Regions from separate parts of the Chromobacterium sp. CCUG 76385 genome, predicted to be linked through region 1. Evidence: predicted binding sites of a transcription regulator. Region 1 holds the regulator's gene; each other region holds the start of a gene.
The links. The regulator FNR, encoded in region 1, switches genes on or off when oxygen is low (the NO sensors DNR and NnrR bind a similar motif). The targets are predictions, from matches to a motif close to TTGATNNNNATCAA.
Positions count from the first base shown of each region.

Region 2: the regulator FNR is predicted to act here: its motif matches at 2,052-2,065, upstream of QUG01_RS17495 (DUF3149 domain-containing protein).
Region 3: the regulator FNR is predicted to act here: its motif matches at 2,405-2,418, upstream of QUG01_RS12275 (universal stress protein).
Region 4: the regulator FNR is predicted to act here: its motif matches at 1,864-1,877, upstream of QUG01_RS08560 (FeoA family protein).

Region 1 covers NZ_JAUCGU010000011.1:20,474-25,077, forward strand. The annotation lists gene QUG01_RS09435 (methyl-accepting chemotaxis protein) at 1-902, opposite strand, end outside; gene hemN (oxygen-independent coproporphyrinogen III oxidase) at 1,184-2,590, opposite strand; gene fnr (fumarate/nitrate reduction transcriptional regulator Fnr) at 2,697-3,443, shown strand; gene mnmA (tRNA 2-thiouridine(34) synthase MnmA) at 3,523-4,599, opposite strand; gene QUG01_RS09455 (hypothetical protein) at 4,596-4,604, opposite strand, start outside.
Region 2 covers NZ_JAUCGU010000036.1:5,711-10,314, reverse strand. The annotation lists gene arcD (arginine-ornithine antiporter) at 1-1,395, opposite strand, end outside; gene QUG01_RS17500 (hypothetical protein) at 1,603-1,842, shown strand; gene QUG01_RS17495 (DUF3149 domain-containing protein) at 1,847-1,978, opposite strand; gene QUG01_RS17490 (CDP-6-deoxy-delta-3,4-glucoseen reductase) at 2,144-3,172, opposite strand; gene QUG01_RS17485 (NAD(P)H-binding protein) at 3,212-4,129, shown strand; gene trmB (tRNA (guanosine(46)-N7)-methyltransferase TrmB) at 4,167-4,604, shown strand, end outside.
Region 3 covers NZ_JAUCGU010000017.1:29,373-33,976, reverse strand. The annotation lists gene QUG01_RS12285 (methyl-accepting chemotaxis protein) at 1-620, shown strand, start outside; gene QUG01_RS12280 (glutamine synthetase family protein) at 743-2,092, shown strand; gene QUG01_RS12275 (universal stress protein) at 2,508-2,984, shown strand; gene QUG01_RS12270 (TlyA family RNA methyltransferase) at 3,013-3,759, opposite strand; gene QUG01_RS12265 (glycine betaine uptake BCCT transporter) at 4,138-4,604, shown strand, end outside.
Region 4 covers NZ_JAUCGU010000009.1:97,822-102,425, forward strand. The annotation lists gene QUG01_RS08545 (hypothetical protein) at 91-369, shown strand; gene QUG01_RS08550 (glutathione peroxidase) at 435-911, opposite strand; gene dcd (dCTP deaminase) at 1,190-1,762, opposite strand; gene QUG01_RS08560 (FeoA family protein) at 1,975-2,205, shown strand; gene feoB (ferrous iron transport protein B) at 2,202-3,971, shown strand; gene bfr (bacterioferritin) at 4,019-4,486, shown strand.

The DNA of each region.
Region 1 (4,604 bases):
AGCCTAGCCAGCCCGCTGGAGATGTAGGCCGAGATGGCCTGGACGTTTTCGGCGGTATGGCCGGCAATCTTCAGCCCGCTGGCGCCGGTCTTGCCGGCGACGGCGTCGTCTATGCCCTGGCCCTGGTGTTTCAGGATGGCGGCCAGCTTGTCGCCCATGGGCGCAAGATCGGCTTTCAGTACCGCGTTGTAGGCGAAAGCCTTGCCGACGTCGCTGACCAGGCCGTCGCTGGCTTCTCCGATCAGCGGGCGCAGTTCGACCAGCCTGTCCCGTTGCCCGGATTCCAGCGGATGATTGGCCTCCGCCAGCGCGGCGACGGCATGCGCTTCGCCCAGGTGGATCAGCAAGGTGGGCAGCTTGGAGGTTGAGGCATCCATCAGATAGTAGGTATCGATGTCCGGGTCCAGCGTCAGGTTGGAATTGTCGCTGATGGCGCCGATCAGGTTGTTCAGCTTGTCGTTGAAGGCGGCGTAGGCGGCAATCTGCTGCGCAGGCGCGGCATTGCCGGCGGCCTGCAAAGCGTTCCAGCCGGCAAGCGTGTCTTTCCAGGCGCTGTCGCTGTTCAGTGTGCCGCCAATCTGATCGTTGACCGTTTTCAAGGCCTGCCATTTGGTCTGCAGTTGCTGAGTCGCATCGCTCAGGCCGCTGCGGGCCTGGCTGTCGCCCAGCGCGGCGCGCACCGCCAGTTCTTGCTGCAGCTGCGCGGCGGCAAGGCAGGCGGTCAGCGGCTGCATATAAACGACGCCGATTTTTTCCTTGTTGGTGGACTCGATGTTGTCCTGATTGGTTCGATACAGGGCGTAGACCAAGTAGAGCAGCGCTAAGGCGAACAGCAGTCCGATGACGGCAAAACGCTTGGGATAGCTGAGGCCTTGCATCAGCCGGACGATGGGGGTGGTCATGGCGATACTCCTTCCGTATTGCCCGCGCAGGAACGCTGGAGGGCAAAACGTGGCGGAATGAAGTTCCCTATCCTTCAACTGTATAAGTGGAATTGCTTAATGCAAGTCTAAATCATAGTGATTTACAGACGGGCCGCTATCGCGCGGGAGACAGTATCGGGCGGCGCTGGCCGTGGAAGAGGAGGCGACTGGATGGGGCCGGCTGCGCGCGCCTTGCCGCTTGTGTCCGGGCAAGGCGCGCAGGCATGAAATCTCGCGCCAGAGGCGCGAGGGGGGGTGGATCAGATGGTTTTGGAATAACGGGCGTGGGTTTGCCGTTCGCGCAGGTGCCGGTCAAAGATCATTGCGATATTGCGGATCAGGAAACGGCCCTTGGGCTCCACCATCAGGAAGTCGCCGTCGAAGGACAACAGGCCCTGCTGCTGGAAAACCCGGATCTGCGGCATTTCTTCGGTGAAGTATTGGGCGAAATTAATGCCGTAGATTTCCTCGATGGCCTCCACGGACAGCGAGAAGCGGCACATCAGGCCCTGGATGATGGTGCGGCGCAGCACATCGTCGTTGTCCAGCGTCAGGCCGCGCACCACCGGCAGCTTTTTCTGATCCAGCGCGGCGTAATACCCTTCCAGCGTCTTGTCGTTCTGCGTGTAACAGGCGCCGATCTTGCCGATGGATGACACGCCGAAGCCCAGCATGTCGCAGTCGGCGTGGGTGGAATAGCCCTGGAAGTTGCGTTGCAGCCGGCCCTGGCGCAAGGCGACGGCCAACTCGTCGTCCGGCTTGGCGAAATGATCCATGCCGATGAATACATAGCCGGCATCGGTCAGCATCTTCACCGCGTCCTGCAGGATGTCCAGCTTGACGCCGGCAGGCGGCAGGTCGGCCTCATGGATGCGGCGCTGCGGCATGAATACCGTCGGCAGGTGGGCGTAGTTGTACAGCGCCAGCCGGTCCGGGTCGAGCGCCAGCGCGGTTTCCAGCGTGCGCAGCATCGATTCGCGCGTCTGCAGCGGCAGGCCGTAGATCAGGTCCAGGCTGACCGACTGGATGCCGGCCGAGCGTCCGGCTTCGATCACGGCGCGGGTTTCCTCTTCGCTTTGAACGCGGTTGACCGCCTTCTGCACCGCCGGCTCGAAGTCCTGCACGCCGACGCTGATGCGATTGAAGCCATATTTCGCCAGTTTTTGCATCGTTTCGCGCGAAACCTTGCGCGGATCTATCTCTATGGAATATTCTCCATCTGGCATGAATTCAAAATGGGTGGAGAGCATGCCCATCAATCGTTCAAGCTGGGCATCGGACAGGAAAGTGGGCGTGCCGCCGCCAAAGTGCAGCTGGATGACTTTTTCGCGGCAGCCAAGCTGCTCGGCCACCAGGCGGATTTCCTTTTCCAGATAGTCCAGATAGATGTCGGCCTTGCTCTTGTCCTTGGTGATGATCTTGTTGCAAGCGCAGTAGAAACAGACCGTGTTGCAAAACGGTATGTGCACGTAAAGCGATAAAGGCTTGCGGTTGGCGCCGATGCGGCGCTGCTTCAAGCGGAGCAGATAGTCGCTTTCGGAAAAATTGGATGTAAAGCGATCCGCGGTCGGGTACGATGTGTACCGCGGCCCTGAGCCATCCAGTCGTTCGATCAGCTCGCGATCAAACTCAAAATGAGCGGGAGAATAAGGATGGGTGGTTTTCATGTCGTTTTCTGATGGAAAAACTTCTGGTGTACTGGTAAATTTGCGGAAAACCCGTGAACTCAGTATTGATAAGGGTCAACCTTTACCGGCTTGCAGCCCATACAGCATGTCAGAACACAACCACATACCCCTGCATAGTTTGAAAGTCTCTTGCTCCAGCTGTAGTTTGCGCGAGCTGTGTCTCCCGGTTGGCCTCAATCGCGAGGAGATGAGCCAGCTCGATACGGTGATTCGGCAGAGCCGCCGTCTGAAGCGAGGCGAGTACCTGTTCCATAGCGGCGAGTCTTTCAAGTCGCTGTTCGCCGTGCGCACCGGCTTCTTCAAAACCTGCGTCGCCAGCCAGGACGGCCGCGAACAAGTCACCGGTTTCCAGATGTCCGGCGAACTGATGGGCTTGGACGGCATTTCCACCGGCAACCACAGCTGCGACGCCATCGCGCTGGAGGACAGCGAGGTGTGCGAGCTGCCGTTTGGCCGCATGGAGACGCTGAGCCGCGACATCCCCAGCCTGCAGCATCATTTCTACCGGCTGATGAGCCGCGAAATCGTGCGCGACCAGAACGTCATGCTGCTGCTTGGCAACATGAAGGCGGAGGAGCGCATTGCCGCCTTCCTGCTGAATCTGTCGCAGCGCCTGTCTACCCGCGGCTTCGCCGCCAACGACTTCATCCTGCGCATGAGCCGCGAGGAGATCGGCAGCTTCCTCGGCCTGAAGCTGGAGACCGTCAGCCGCACGCTGTCCAAGTTCCAGCAGCAGGGCTGGATCGCCGTCGATCACAAGCATATCCAGCTGGTGAAAGTGGACGATCTGAAGAACCTGATCTCCGGCTGTTCTCACGCCAACGGGCACTGATTCCGGCTTGATGGAAAAGCGAAAGGCAGGTCATTGACCTGCCTTTTTCATGCCCGTGGATGATGGCCGCCGCCAGGGCTTACCGGATGATGCCGCCGCCCAGGCAGATGTCGCCGTGGTACAGCACAGCCGATTGGCCTGGGGTGACGGCCCATTGCTTCTCCTGGAAACGCAGGCTGGCCTGGCCGTCCACGATGGGCGACAGCGAGCAGGCGGCATCGGCCATGCGATAGCGGTTCTTGGCGCTGTAGTCGCCTGGCGCCGGCGCGTCCGGCAGCGTCCAGCTCAGATCGGCCATGGACAGCGTCGGCTTCAGCAGCAGCGGGTGGTCGTGGCCTTGCACCACGATCAGCTTGTTGTCCGGGATGTCCTTGCCGGCGACGAACCACGGCTCGCCGTTGCCGTCCTTGCTGCCGCCAATCGTCAAACCCTTGCGCTGGCCCAGCGTGTAGTACATCAGGCCGATGTGCTCGCCCACGACTTTGCCGTCCGGCGTCACCATCTGGCCGGGGGAGGTGGGCAGATAGCGCTGCAGGAACTCGCGGAACGGCCGCTCGCCTATGAAGCAGATGCCGGTGGAGTCCTTCTTGGCAGCGGTGGGCAGGCCGGCTTGCTCGGCCAGCTGGCGCACTTCGGTCTTCTTGATGTCGCCCAGCGGGAAGATGGCTTTTGCCAGCTGATGCTGCTGCAAGCGGTACAGGAAGTAGCTTTGGTCCTTGGTGTGGTCCACCGCCTTCATCAGGTAATGGACGCCGTCCTGTTCCATCTTGCGCGCGTAGTGGCCGGTGGCGATGCAGTCGGCGCCGAGTTCCATCGCGTAGTCGAGGAAGGCCTTGAACTTGATCTCGGCATTGCACAGCACGTCCGGATTCGGCGTGCGGCCGGCCGAGTATTCCTTGAGGAAGTACGAGAACACGCGGTCCTTGTATTCCTTGGCGAAGTTGACGATTTCCATGTCGATGCCGACGATGTCGGCCACGCTCATCGCGTCCAGCGCGTCCTGCTTGATGGAGCAGTATTCGTCGTCGTTGTCGTCTTCCCAGTTTTGCATGAACACGCCGATCACTTCATGGCCCTGCTGCTTCAAGAGCCAGGCCGTTACCGACGAATCCACGCCGCCGGACATGCCGACGACGATGCGTTTCTTACCCGTCACGGGGT
Region 2 (4,604 bases), on a different contig from region 1:
CACGATGGCGGCCAGCACGGCTTCGATCAGGTTGAACGGCTTCTGGCCCTGCTCTTTCTTGGCCCACAGGTAGAACAGCAGGCCCGGCGCGTACAGCACCATGGACAGGAACAGATACTTGGGACCGGCGGCGTAGATCAGCCAGGCGCCATACACTGTGGCCAGCGCGGCGGTCCAGAATTCCTTGGCGGTGCTTTCGCCCTGGGCGTAGCCTTCGCCGCGCTTGGCCACCAACAGCGAGTAGCCGGCGCACAGCAGGTAAGGAATCAGGATCATCGAGGTGGCCAGAGACAGCAGCGCCAGGTAGCCGGCCGAACTCTTCAGGGTGATCAGCAGGAACAGCTGGATCAGGCCATTGGTCAGCCACAGCGAGGCGGCCGGGGTTTCATTGGCGTTCAGGGTGCCGAACACCTTGGGCATCACGCCGTCCTTGCCGGCGAGGTAAGGCGCTTCGGCGGCCAGCAGGGTCCAGGCCAGCAAGGCGCCGCCGACCGAAATCACCAGACCGGCGTTCATCAGGTTGGCGCCGAAGGTGCCGAAGGCCTTTTGCAGCACATAGGCGGTGGACGGGTTCTTCAGGGCGGCCAGTTCCGGCTGGGTCATCACGCCCAGCGACAGCACCGACACGGCGACCAAGAGCGCGATGGTCAGCAAGAAGCCGATCACGGTCGCCTTGCCCACATCCTTCATGCTTTCGGCGCGGCCGGAGAACATCGAAGCGCCTTCGATGCCGATGAACACCCATACCGTCACCAGCATGGTGCTCTTCACCTGATCGACGATGGTGCCGAGCTTGGCGTTGCCCCAGAAGTCCAGATTAAAGGTATCGACCTTGAAGGCGAACACGATCAGCGCGATGAACAAGGCCAGCGGCACCAGCTTGGCCACCGTGGTGACGGTGTTGATGAAGGCCGCGCCATGCACGCCGCGCAGCACCAGGAAGTGCAGACACCACAGCACGACGGAGGCGCAGATGATGGCGGTGGGCGTGTTGCCGTCGCCGAAGGCCGGAATCCAGAAGCCCAGGGCCGAGAACATCACCACAAAGTACGACACATTGCCGATCCAGGCGGAAATCCAGTAACCCCAGGCCGAGTTGAAGCCCATATAGTCACCGAAACCCTCTTTGGCATAACCGTAGACGCCGCCCGACACCTCCGGTTTGCGCGAGGCCAGCATCTGGAACACGAAGGCCAACGCCAGCATGCCGACGAAGGTGATGGCCCAGCCTATCAGGATGGCGCCGGCGCCTGCTCCGGCCGCCATGTTCTGCGGCAGCGAGAAGATGCCGCCGCCTATCATCGAGCCGACGACCAGCGCCGTCAGCGCGCCTAGCTTCAGCCTGGGCGATCCGCCCTCGGCTACGCCGGCTTGGCTTGCAGTTTCAGTAGACATTTTCATTCTCCGATCAGGGATGTAAACCGTTATTCATTATTAAATTCTTATCATCTGAAATTATGGTATACCCCGTTAATTCAGGGTCTCCAGACGAGTCGTCGGCTCGATTGACTTACATCAAGCGCTCATGATGGACAAAATGCCGACCTACTGCGGATGCGACCAAAGCTTGCAACAAGGCGTCATGCGATACGGCGGAAAATCATGAAAACAGCGGCCGGCTCAGCAACAACATTCAAGATAGAAAGTCTGAATGAAAAGAAAAGGCGGGATGGCGGACAACATGATCCAGCGCAAAAACTGCGGAAAATTTACAAATCAATCATGGACTTGAAGAATAGCAGGCGCTCTCCCGCGCGGCAGGAGAAAAAAAAGGCGGATACGGCCCACCACCGTATCCGCCAACACACACATCAAGAGGAAATGCCAAAACTACGGGAATGAATCCTTACTTGCCCGGCTTGTTGATGTTCTTGAAGATCACCCAAACCGCGCCGATCACTACCAGCGTAGCCACCACTATCGTCAACAGACTGAGGCGGCCCACATCGTCCGATACCATCAGGGTCAGCAGCTCCATCGTGTTCTCCTCGCAGGTTCCGCGCCTAAGCGCCCTTGCTAACGACATAATAACCACTTTAACGATGTTGAAATTGACCCATGTCAATCCGATGCATCCTCGCATGACAAACAAAAAGCCCCAGGTCCATGCCTGGGGCTTTTCATAAACAGATCAGCAGCTTGTCTACTTTCCGCCGCCCATATCCTTGGCCAGGAAGAAGGCGTCGGAAAAGAACTCGTCCTCCGGCAAGCCGCGCTCACGCGTGAAGGTGCCATGCGCCGCCTCCACCATCACCGGCGCGCCGCAGGCGTACACCTGGTGGCCGGACAGATCGGAGAAGTCTTCCAGCACCGCCTGGTGCACAAAGCCGGTGCGGCCCGTCCAGTTGTCTTCCGGCAAGGCTTCCGACAGCACCGGGATATATTGGATGTGCGGATGCGCGGCGGCCCAGCCTTCGGCCAATTCCGCCATGTACAAATCCGCCTTGGTGCGGGCGCCCCAATAGAAAGTCATCGGCCGGGTGATGCCGTGCTGGATGGCATGCTCGATGATGCCCTTGACCGGCGCGAAGCCGGTGCCGCTGGCGATGAAGACGATCGGCTTGTCGGACTCTTCGCGCAGGAAGAACGAGCCCATCGGCCCCTTGAAGCGCATGATCTCGCGCTCCTTCATCTCATGGAACACATACTCGGAGAACGAGCCGCCCGGCTGATGGCGGATATGCAGCTCCAGGAAAGCATCGTCGTGCGGCGCGTTGGCGATGGAGAAGCTGCGCTTCTTGCCATCCTTCATCAAAATATCAATGTATTGGCCGGCGCGGAATTGCAGCCGCTCCGACACCGGCAGCTTCAGCTTCAGCACCGCCACGTCGTGGATTTTCTCGATTTTTTCCACGCGGCACGGCAGCGTCTTGATCTGAATGTCGCCCATGCCGGTCACCTCGCGCACCTCGATGCTGACATCGCCCCGCGGCCGCGCGCAGCAGAACAAAGCCATGCCCTGGGCCTGCTCGGCCGAGGTCAAGGCCTTTTCCTGGAAACCGTCCTGGCTGACCTCGCCCTCAACCACCTTGCCTTTGCAAGCGCCGCAGGCGCCGTCGCGACAGCCGTATGGCAGGCCCACGCCCTGACGCAGGGCGGCCTCAAGAATCGTTTCGTGCGCTTCCACACCGAATGTATGCCCGCTCGGGAGCACTTTCACCTGGCAAGTCATGTCGTATCTCAATCCTGAATTCTGGCTAAAATGCACACCATGCGTACCTTGCTCATCATAGGCGCCGGCGATGTCGCTCGGCGCGCCCTCCCCCTGCTGCTGCGCCGCTGGCGGGTATTGGTCCTCTGCCGGACCGAAGAAGCCGCCGCGCGTTGGCGCGCGCTGGGCGCCCAGCCAATGCTCGGCGATCTGGACAACGCCGCGAGCCTGGGACGGCTGGCCGGCTTGGCCGACGCCGCGCTGCTGACCGCCCCGCCTCCGCCTAGCGGCAAAAGCGACCCGAGAATGCGCAAGTTGTTGTACGCGCTGGCAAAAGCGGACAGCATACCACAGCAATGGGTGTACATCAGCACCAGCGGCGTGTATGGCGACGCCGCTGGCCGTTGGCTGGATGAGACCGCGGCACTGCGGCCGCACAACGAGCGCGCCTGGCGGCGGGCCGACGCCGAAACGGCCTTGCGCCGCTTCGCCATCCGTCATGGCCGCGCGCTGACCATCCTGCGGGCACCCGGCATCTACGCCGACGACAGGCTGCCGCTGTCGCGCCTGTTCAATCAAACGCCGTTGATAGCAGACGCCGAAGACAGCTGGAGCAACCACATCCACGCCGACGACTTGGCGCGGCTGTGCGTGGCGGCCCTGTCCCGCCGCCACGGCATCCGCGTCTATAACGCCTGCGATGCGTTGCCGCTGCCGGTCAGCCGCTGGTATCGGGCGCTGGCCGAAACGCTGGACCTGCCCTGCCCGCCGCAGCTGCCGCGCGAGGCGGTCAAGGCCAGCGTTTCGCCGCAGCAATGGTCTTTTCTGGGCGAGTCGCGCCGGCTGGACAACAGCCGGATCCTGCGCGAGCTTGGCGTCGCGCTGCGCTGGCCCAGCGTGCTGGATTATCTGGCGGCATTGCGACAAGATCCGGCCCGGCGCGCGGCAATACTCGCAAGCCAAGCCGAGATTCGGTAACATCGCGGTTTTTTTGAGTTTTCAGCAGGCCAGCAAAATGGAAAATCCGGATTTCAAACGCTCGATCCGCAGCTTTGTGCTGCGGCAGGGCCATTTGTCCACGGCGCAACAGCGCGCCATGGACGAAGGCATGCCCAAATGGGGCATTGAGTACCGCCCCGAGGCGATCGACCTGGAACAGGCCTTCGGCCGCGCCGCGCCGAAAATCCTGGAAATCGGCTTCGGCATGGGCGGCGCCACCGCCGAAATCGCCGCGTCCAATCCGGACAAGGACTATCTGGGCATAGAAGTGCATGGCCCCGGCGTCGGCAATCTGTGCAAGCTGATCGCGGAAAAAGAGCTGACCAACCTGCGGCTGATGCGTCACGACGCGGTGGAAGTGCTGGACAATATGCTGCCTGACGGCTGCCTGGACGGCGTGCATATTTTCTTCCCGGACCCGTGGCATAAAAAACGCCACAACAAACGCCGTCTG
Region 3 (4,604 bases), on a different contig from region 1:
GCCAGACGCTGGCCGGCGACGCCGCCGAAGGCATCCGCCGCATTGCCGACCAGGTGCATGGCGCCAGCGACATGGTGGCGCAGCTGGCCGAGCGCAGCCGCAGCATCAGCAGCATCGCCGAGACCATACGCGACATCGCCAACCAGACCAATCTGCTGGCGCTGAACGCGGCCATCGAGGCGGCGCGCGCCGGCGAGATGGGCCGCGGTTTCGCCGTGGTGGCCGACGAGGTGCGTAAACTGGCCGAACGCACCGCCAGCGCCACCGATGAGATCAGCAGCATCGTGCAGGCGGTCATCGACGAGACCGGCAATGTCTCCGGCCGCATGGACGAGATCCGCCCGGCGGTGCAGTCCGGCGTAGAGCAGGTCAAGCAGGCGGCCGACACGCTGCAAGCCATCAGCCAACAGGCCAGCAGCGCGCTGGAAAATGTCCACAATGTGGTGGTGGCGATGGGCGAGCAGAGCCAGGCCGGCACCAATATCGCCGGCAATGTCGAGCAGGTGGCCGGCGTGGTGGAGGAAACGCAGAACTCGGTCAGCCACGCGGTGGAGGCGGTGCGCGCCATCGATCAGCAGGCCGCCAACCTGCAGCAAACCGTCGGCCGTTTCCGCCTGTAGGCAGCAAGACACTTGCCGCCGCCGTTGCGGCTGGCATAATGGTTGCGGGCAAACGCTCCATGACAGCAAGAAGAAAAACTGAGGACAGACAGGAACCCCAGCACGCTTCAGTGGAGAAAAGTATGTCTGATGCCCGCATGCCGGCAGGCCTCATCGAATGGCTGCAACAGAGCAAGGCGAGAGATGTCGAACTCGCCTTCGCCGACGTACACGGTTTCCCCCGTGGCAAGACGCTGCCCGCTCCCGCCTTCATCAAAGGGCAGCAGCTGCGCATCGCCCGCGCGGTACCGCTGCAAAGCTGTGTCGGCGAATTCCCCGACTACAGCTTCTATGGCGAACACGATCCGGACGTCACCCTGCTGCCGGATTACGATACCCTGCGTCTGGTCCCCTGGGCCAAGACGCCGCGCGCGCTGGTGATCTGCGATTGCGTCGACCACGACGGCAGCCTGTCGCCGCTGGCGCCGCGCTCCGTGCTGAAACAGCTGCTGGCGCGCTACGCCGCCCGCGGCTGGACGCCCATCGTCGCCCCGGAGCTGGAGTTTTACCTGTTCGCCGCCCATGGCGATCCGGCCCAGCCGTTCCAGCCGCCGGCGCTGCCCTGCGGCCGCCGCGAAACCGGCTTCGACGCCTTCGGCTTCTCCGCCCTGGGAGAACTGGAAGCGTTCTTCGACGACCTCTACCGCGCCTGCGAGGTATTGGGCATCGCCACCGATACCTGCGTCCACGAGATGGGCCCCAGCCAGTTCGAGATCAATCTGAAGCACGGCGACGCGCTGCAGCTGGCCGACCACACCTTCCTGTTCAAGACCGCGCTGAAGGAAACCGCCCATCGCCACGGCCTGAGCGCGGTATGCATGGCCAAGCCGCTGTCCGGCCAGCCCGGCAGCTCCATGCACCTGCACCAGAGCGTGGTGGACCGCCGCGGCGCCAATGTATTCAGCCAGGCCGACGGCTCGGCCAGCCCGGCCTTCTTCGGCTTCATCGCCGGCCTGCAGCGCTTCCTGCCGCAACTGATGCCGCTGTTCTGCCCCAACCCCAACTCCTACCGCCGCTTCGTCAAGGGCATGGCGGCGCCGGTCAATCTGAGCTGGGGCCTGGACAACCGCTCGGTCGGCCTGAGGGTGCCGGTATCGGGGCCGGAGGCGCGCCGGGTGGAGAACCGCCTGCCCGGCTGCGACGCCAACCCCTATCTGGCGCTGGCCGCCAGCCTGGGCGCCGGCCTGGCCGGCATCGAACAAGGCCTGACGCCGGACGAAGCGGCGCATGGCAATGTGTTCAAGCAGCAGGCCGCCAGCCTGCCGTCCACGCTGGACGCAGCCTGCGCCGCCATGGCGGCCGGCGATGCGGCCGAAGCCCTGTTCGGCGCCGATTTTTGCCGCGCCTATCTGGCGGTGAAGGAGGTGGAGCTGAACGACTACCACCGCCAGATCACCAGTTGGGAGCGGCAGTACTTGGGGTTCTTGGTCTGACCGACTCCGCCAGCCGCCGATGAGATCGACGGAGTCCGCTGCGCGGACGATGATTTTCAAGGCGGTTCCGCCCGCCGGACGTGTCAGGGGGCTGTCTCGCCAGCCCCCTGACCACCCCAGGCGACCCCGACGGCCCGAGAAACCCCGACGAAACAGTCTTGCGCCAGGCGCCGCCGATCAAAAAGCGGCGGCTTAACTTCCCCTGTCGCAAAACTGTTTCGCCGGGGTTTCTCGGGCCGAAGGGGGAGGGGCGCGCGTCGACAGCGCGGCTTATCCACAGGCATCCCTCGCCATCCAGGGGTTTTCGTTTCATTGCTTTGGATCAACACCCGCGCTCGCCCCGCAAGACAAGGCCCGCCATGCCGCGGTATGCTGAAGTCATCCCACCAAGCAGATGTATGCCAAGGAGCCGCCGATGTACAGCCACATCATCGCCGCGATAGACGGCAGCAATAATTCCGACAAGGCCTTGAACGAGGCCATCCGCCTGGCGAAATTCGCCGATTCCCGCCTGACCCTGATCCATATCGCCAGCCTGCGCGACCTGGCCGTGGACAGCCTGGGCGTCTACGCCGGCGACCCGGGCTACGACCTGGTGCTGAAGCAGGGCGAGGAAGCGCTGGCGCGCGCGCAGCAGATCGCCCGCAACGCCGGCCTGACCAATGTGGTCAGCCATATGGAAAAAAGCTGGGAAGGCGGCCATGACCTGGCCGACCTGTTGCTGGGCTATGCCCGCTCGCAGCAAGCCAGCCTGATCGTATTGGGCACGCACGGCCGCAGCGGCCTGGCCCATCTGTTCCTGGGCAGCTTCGCCGAAGACGTGCTGCGCCGCAGCCACTTGCCGCTCTTGGTGGTGCGCAGCCAGGACGACGACGACATCAGCGTCGATTAAGCCCGCCTTGCGCGGGCCGTTTCTGGTTTCAGCGGCGGACGGCGTGGACGAAGAACTCGTGATTGCCGTCGCCGCCCTTGATCGGGCTGTCGAACCAGGCCAGCACCTGCATGTTCTGCTCGGCCAACACCCGGTTAATCTTGTCCTGCACCAGCGGGTAAAGGCTCTCGTCGCGGACGATGCCGCCCTTGGACAAGCCCTCGCGTCCCACCTCGAACTGCGGCTTGACCAGGTTGAGCAAGCGGCCGCCCGGCTTCAGCAGCGGCAAGGCCGAGGGCAGCGCCAGGCTCAGCGAGATGAAGGACACGTCGCACACCATCAGGTCGAAGCCGTCGCCGTCGTTGGCTGCCAACAGCGCCGCGTGATCCAGCGCGCGGGCGTTGACGCCCTCGAAGTAGCGCACCCTGGCGTCCTCTCGCAGCCTGGCGTGCAATTGCTCGTGCCCCACATCCACCCCTACCACCCGGCGCGCGCCGGACTGCAGCAGGCAGTCGGTAAAGCCGCCAGTGGACTGGCCCACATCCAGCGCGCTCCAGCCGGCCACGGCGAGGCCGGCCGCCGCCAAGGCGCCCTGCATCTTCAGGCCGCCGCGCGAGACGAAACGGTCGGCCTCGTCGGCCACGATGTCGAATGCCTCATTCGCCGGGAATTTCTGACTGGGCTTGCCGACTACCTGTCCCCGGCAGCTGACGCGGCCGGCGGCAATCAGGTTCTGCGCCGCCGTGCGCGACGCGGCAAGTCCTTGTTCCACCAGCAAAACATCCACTCGAATCATGTCCACTCCCGGCCAGGGCCGTCCCATAAACGCGACAGGTTGGCGAAGCCGGCGCGGGCTGTCAAGCCGCTCCGCGCCGCGCCGCGCCGCGCCGCCCGGCAGGCGGAATCGCGCCCGCCAGGTTTACAATAAAATGCTAATGGTGCTAGTCTAAAAATCAACAAGCTGATTTTATTCATGAATTCCGCACGATAGCCATCCAGCCGCGATCCAGCTTGCCGCCATAAACAGCAAGCTTATGAATCCGTGCTGACGCTATCCATCCCGCGCCCGCCAAGCGGGCGTCCATGGCGCTCCCCATGAGCCGCCCGTCTTTCCATTTCCAGCGGCGCGCGCCTCGCGCGAGGCCGTGCCGCGCCGCCACGCATAGGAGTATTGATGGTCTTACGCCTGTCGCTATTGCTAACCGTATTATTCGCGCTGTGGGGCGTCGTCGCCCCGGAGCACATGACCCATACCGCCTCGCAGTGGTTGAGCTTCACCATTTCCCGCTTCGGCTGGTTCTACCTGATGTCGGTGTTCGGCTTCCTGGTGTTCGCGCTGTACCTGGCCTTCGGCCGCTTCGGCCACATCCGCCTGGGCAAGGAGGACGACGAACCGGAATTTTCGCGCATGAGCTGGTTCTCCATGTTGTTTTCCGCCGGCATGGGCATCGGCCTGGTGTTCTGGGGCGTGGCCGAGCCGCTGTCCCACTTCGCCACGCCGGCCAGCGCGTCCACCGCGCCGGAATCGGCCGAAGCCGCGCGCCTGGCGATGCGCCATGTGTTCTTCCACTGGGGCCTGCATCCATGGGCGGTATACAGCCTGACCGCGCTGGCCCTGGCCTACTTCAAGTTCAACCGCGG
Region 4 (4,604 bases), on a different contig from region 1:
ACGACGCAGCCGTTTTGCACGGCGGAATGCCGCAGGGTCAATACGCTTTTGCATCTGGCAACGCAAAGGGAGGCAATGATGGGATTGGCCTTGAAAACCCTGCTGACCGCGCTGGAGAGCCAGCGCGTCGGCAATCTCGATTCAGGAGCGGAGCTGGATATGCCGACGGTGCGCGTGCTGGAGGTGCCTTTGGATCTGACGGCCTGCCGCGAGCTGCGCGTGTTGGCGCATGTGTTCAATGGCGAGCAGTCGGCTTTGGCGGCGGCGGTGCTGCGCGCCGCCTTGCTGGATATGCAGGCGCATCTGGACGATGAGCTGGATCAGCTGGCGCATTTGGCGCGCAACTCGCTGGATGATTGCCAGTCCTGATGGCGGCAGCGCAATAACAGGCCGGACAGCGATGTCCGGCCTTTTGTTTGGGCGCGGCGGAAGGCCTACAGCAGCATTTCTATGGCCTTGGCCAGTTCGGCCGGCTCGGTCTGCGGCGCATGGCGGGCGACCACGCGTCCTTCGCGGTTCACCAGAAACTTGGTGAAGTTCCACTTGATCATTTCCATGCCCAGCAGGCCCGGCTGCTGATGCTTCAGATAGCGCCACAGCGGATGGGCGTCGTTGCCGTTGACCTGGATCTTGTCGGCCATCACGAAGTCCACGCCGTAATTCTTCTGGCAAAAGTCGCCGATCTCGTCAGCCGTCCCCGGCTCCTGCGCGCCGAACTGATTGCAGGGGAAGCCTATCACCGTCAGCCCCCGGTCGGCGTAGTCGGCGTGCAGCTGCTGCAGCCCGGCATATTGCGAGGTGAAGCCGCAGCGGCTAGCGGTGTTGACCAGCAGCAGCACGCGGCCGCGGTAGTCGGTCAGCGATTGTTCGGCGCCGTTCAGGCGACGGAAGGAGAAGTCGTAGATGTCCATCAGGTCCCTTTGTTTGCGTGAGCAGGCAAGCATGCGTGCGGACTTAGGGCCTGGCAAGGGGCGGAGCATAAAAAGGGGGCGTAGCGGCAAGGGGGAACCGCGACGCCCCAAGAAGAAACAGCTTGCTGTGCAAAGGGTCGGCACAACCGGGATGTCAGCTAACCCTTTGTTTAGCCTAGAACAGTTGGCGGAAATTGCGAGAGGGTTTTTTTGCGGCCGCCGCAAATGCGACAGGATGGCCGGGGCCATCCTGTTTGGACAATCGTACGAAAGTATGGTCAGGGGCGGGGCAGGGTAACGCCCACCTGGCCCTGGTATTTGCCGGCGCGGTCCTTGTACGACACGTCGCAGATTTCATCGGATTCGAAGAACAGCACCTGTGCCACGCCCTCGTTGGCGTAGATCTTGGCCGGCAGCGGGGTGGTGTTGGAGAACTCCAGCGTGACGTAGCCTTCCCATTCCGGTTCGAACGGGGTGACGTTGACGATGATGCCGCAGCGGGCATAAGTCGATTTGCCCAGGCAGACGGTCAGCACATTGCGCGGGATGCGGAAGTATTCCACGGTGCGCGCCAGCGCGAAGCTGTTCGGCGGGATGATGCAGTAGCCCTTGCCGGAGACTTCCACGAAGGAGTTGGGGTCGAAGTTTTTCGGATCGACGATGGTGCTGTTGATGTTGGTGAACACCTTGAACTCGTCGGCGCAGCGGATATCGTAGCCGTAGCTGGACGTGCCGAAGGAGATCAGCTTCTGGCCGTCTTCGTCCATCTTCACCTGATTGGGCTGGAACGGCTCGATCATGCCTTGTTCCGCCGCCATCCGGCGAATCCACTTGTCCGATTTGATGCTCATAGTCGTTGGCCCATATGTCGTTTAACGCAATGGCTGCGATTTTAACCGTTTAGCGCGCCGCGCGGTATGGAATTGACCGCGGAGAGCGTGGGCTGGCGCGCTTGACCTTGATCAAGCCGGCCCGCGATTGCGGCAAATTGTCGCAAGAGACGAGGAGGTGATTCGATATACTAATGCAAATTATTCCCGTTATTATCAGGACAAGAACCATCATGTCGTCCCTGGACATCTTTCCCGCCGGCGCCCACGGCATCGTCGAGCGGCTGAATCTGGCTGAAGAAGCCTTCCGCCGCGTGGCGGCTTTCGGCCTGGTGCCGGGCTGCCGTTTCCACTTGCGCAAGGCCGCGCCCTGGGGCGGCCCCTTGCTGCTGGAAGTGGGCGCCACCCGCTTCCTGTTGCGCCGCAGCCTGGCGCGCCATATCGAAGTGAGGGCGGCGGCATGAAGCGGTTTGCCCTGATCGGCCTGCCCAATACCGGCAAGTCCACCTTATTCAACCGCTTGACAGGCATGTCGCAGCGCGTGGGCAACTGGCCCGGCCTGACCGTGGAGCTGATCAGTTCGCGTCTGCTCTTGGGCGGCAAGATGGTGGAGCTGATCGACCTGCCCGGCGTCAACGATCTGACCGGCTATACCGACGACGAGGCGGTGGTGCGCGACGTGCTGCTGTCCACGCCGTTTGACGGCGCGGTGCTGGTGCTGAACGCCAGCCAGCTGGACCGCCAGCTGCCGCTGGCCTTGCAAGTATTGGCCAGCGGACTGCCCTGCTTGGTGGTGTTGAATATGGCGGACGAGGCCAAGCTGCTGGGCGTGACGGTGGATGCCGACGCGTTGGCCGAGCGCCTGCAGGCGCCGGTGGCGCTGGTGTCGGCCAAGCGTATGGAAGGCTGGCCCAAACTCAACGCCGCCTTGAACCAGCTGGCCGCGCAGGATGGCCCCGCGGTGCGCGCGCAGCTGGATAAGGTGCCGGAGGCGCAGCGCGCCATCGACATGGCCCGCCGCAAGCTGGAAGGCTGCTGGCGCTTGCCGCCGGTGCTGCCGGTGCTGCTGACCGAGAAAGTGGACCGCTGGCTGCTGCACCCGTGGCTGGGCCTGCCCTTGTTCTTCGCCTTCATGGCCTTGCTGTTCAATCTGACCTACCAGATCGGCACCCCATTGCAGGATGCCGTGGGCGGCGCGCTGGACTGGGTCAAGGACCAGGCGCTGGCGCCGGCTGTCGCCTCGCTGCCGGCCATCCTGCAGAGCCTGGTGCTGGACGGAGTGTGGCAGGGCGTGGCGACGGTGCTGACTTTCGCGCCGATTCTGTTCGTCTTCTTCGTGCTGATGGCGATGGTGGAGGACAGCGGCTACCTGGCCCGCGCGGCCTTCCTCACCGACGCGATGATGGCTAGGCTGGGACTGGACGGCCGCGGCTTCGTGATGCAATTGATGGGCTTCGGCTGCAATGTGCCGGCCATCCTCGGCACGCGGGTGATGCGCGAGCGCAAGCAGCGGTTGCTGACCATGCTGGTGATCCCGTTTTCGCTGTGTTCGGCGCGCTTGCAGGTGGTGGTGTTCTTCGCCGGCATTTTGTTCAGCAAGACGCAGGCGCCATGGGTGGTGTCCGGCCTGTATCTGATGACTTTCGTCGCCGCCATCATCACCGCCTGGGTGTTCAAGCGCCGCTACCGCGGCGACGAGGCCTTCCTGCTGGAAGTGCCGCCGTACCGGCTGCCGGGCGCGCGCCACATGCTGACGCGCGCGGTGAGCGAGGTGAACGCCTTTCTGCGCCTGGCGTCCACCTTCATCCTGGCCGGCGTGGTCATGGTCTGGCTGCTGACCCACATCCCGGCCGGCCACGACAAGACTCTGGCCTACGCGCTGGGCGAGACGATGTCGCCGGTGCTGGACCCGATAGGCATCCGCGCGGAGCTGGCGGTGGCGCTGCTGTTCGGCTTCATCGCCAAGGAGATTCTGCTGGGCAGCCTGGCGGTGATTTACGGTGTGTCCGAGGCCGGCTTGGGCGGGGTGCTGGTGCAGCATCTGGACTGGGTGTCGGCGATGAGCTTCCTGATCTTCACGCTGGTGTATGTGCCTTGCCTGTCCACGGTGGCGGCGATGCACCGCGAGTCCAAGGATTGGCGTTTCACCGCGATGTCGGTCGCCTGGTCGGTGCTGTTGGCCTGGACGCTGTCCTTCGCTTTCTATCAGGGCGTGCATCTGATGCGCTGAGCGCCTAGAATGACGGCTTGAATCACCAAGAACAACAGGAAACGATCATGCAAGGCGATCCCCAAACCCTGGCGCTGCTCAACGACCTCTTGGCCGAGGAGCTGTCCGCCGCCGACCAGTATTTCATCCATGCCGAGATGTACAAGGACATGGGGCTGGACAAGCTGTTCGAGCGGATTGATCATGAGCGCGAGGATGAGTTGGAGCACGCCCGTACGCTGATTGCCCGCACCCTGTTCCTGCAGGGCAAGCCCAATGTGGCGCGCCGGGTACCGATCAAGGTGGGCGAGGACGTGCCGGCCATGCTGCAGGCGGACTTGGAGGTGGAGTACCGCGTCGGCGCGCTGCTGAAGCAAGTGATCGCCCACTGTGAGAGCGTGCGCGACTACGTGACGCGCGACGCGCTGATGGTGCTGCTGGAAGAAACCGAAAACGATCACGCGCACTGGTTGGAGCAGCAGTTGAAGCTGATCGAGCTGATGGGCGTGGAAAACTACCAGCAGGCGCAGATGTAAGCCGTTTTCTTGTGCGGAAGCGCGCCCAATGCCCGGCCATGAGCCGGGCATTGTCTTTGGCGGCGTCGTTTCTGCCAGGACGTGAACCGAGGCATCGGCAAGGATGCCATCCGCCGCA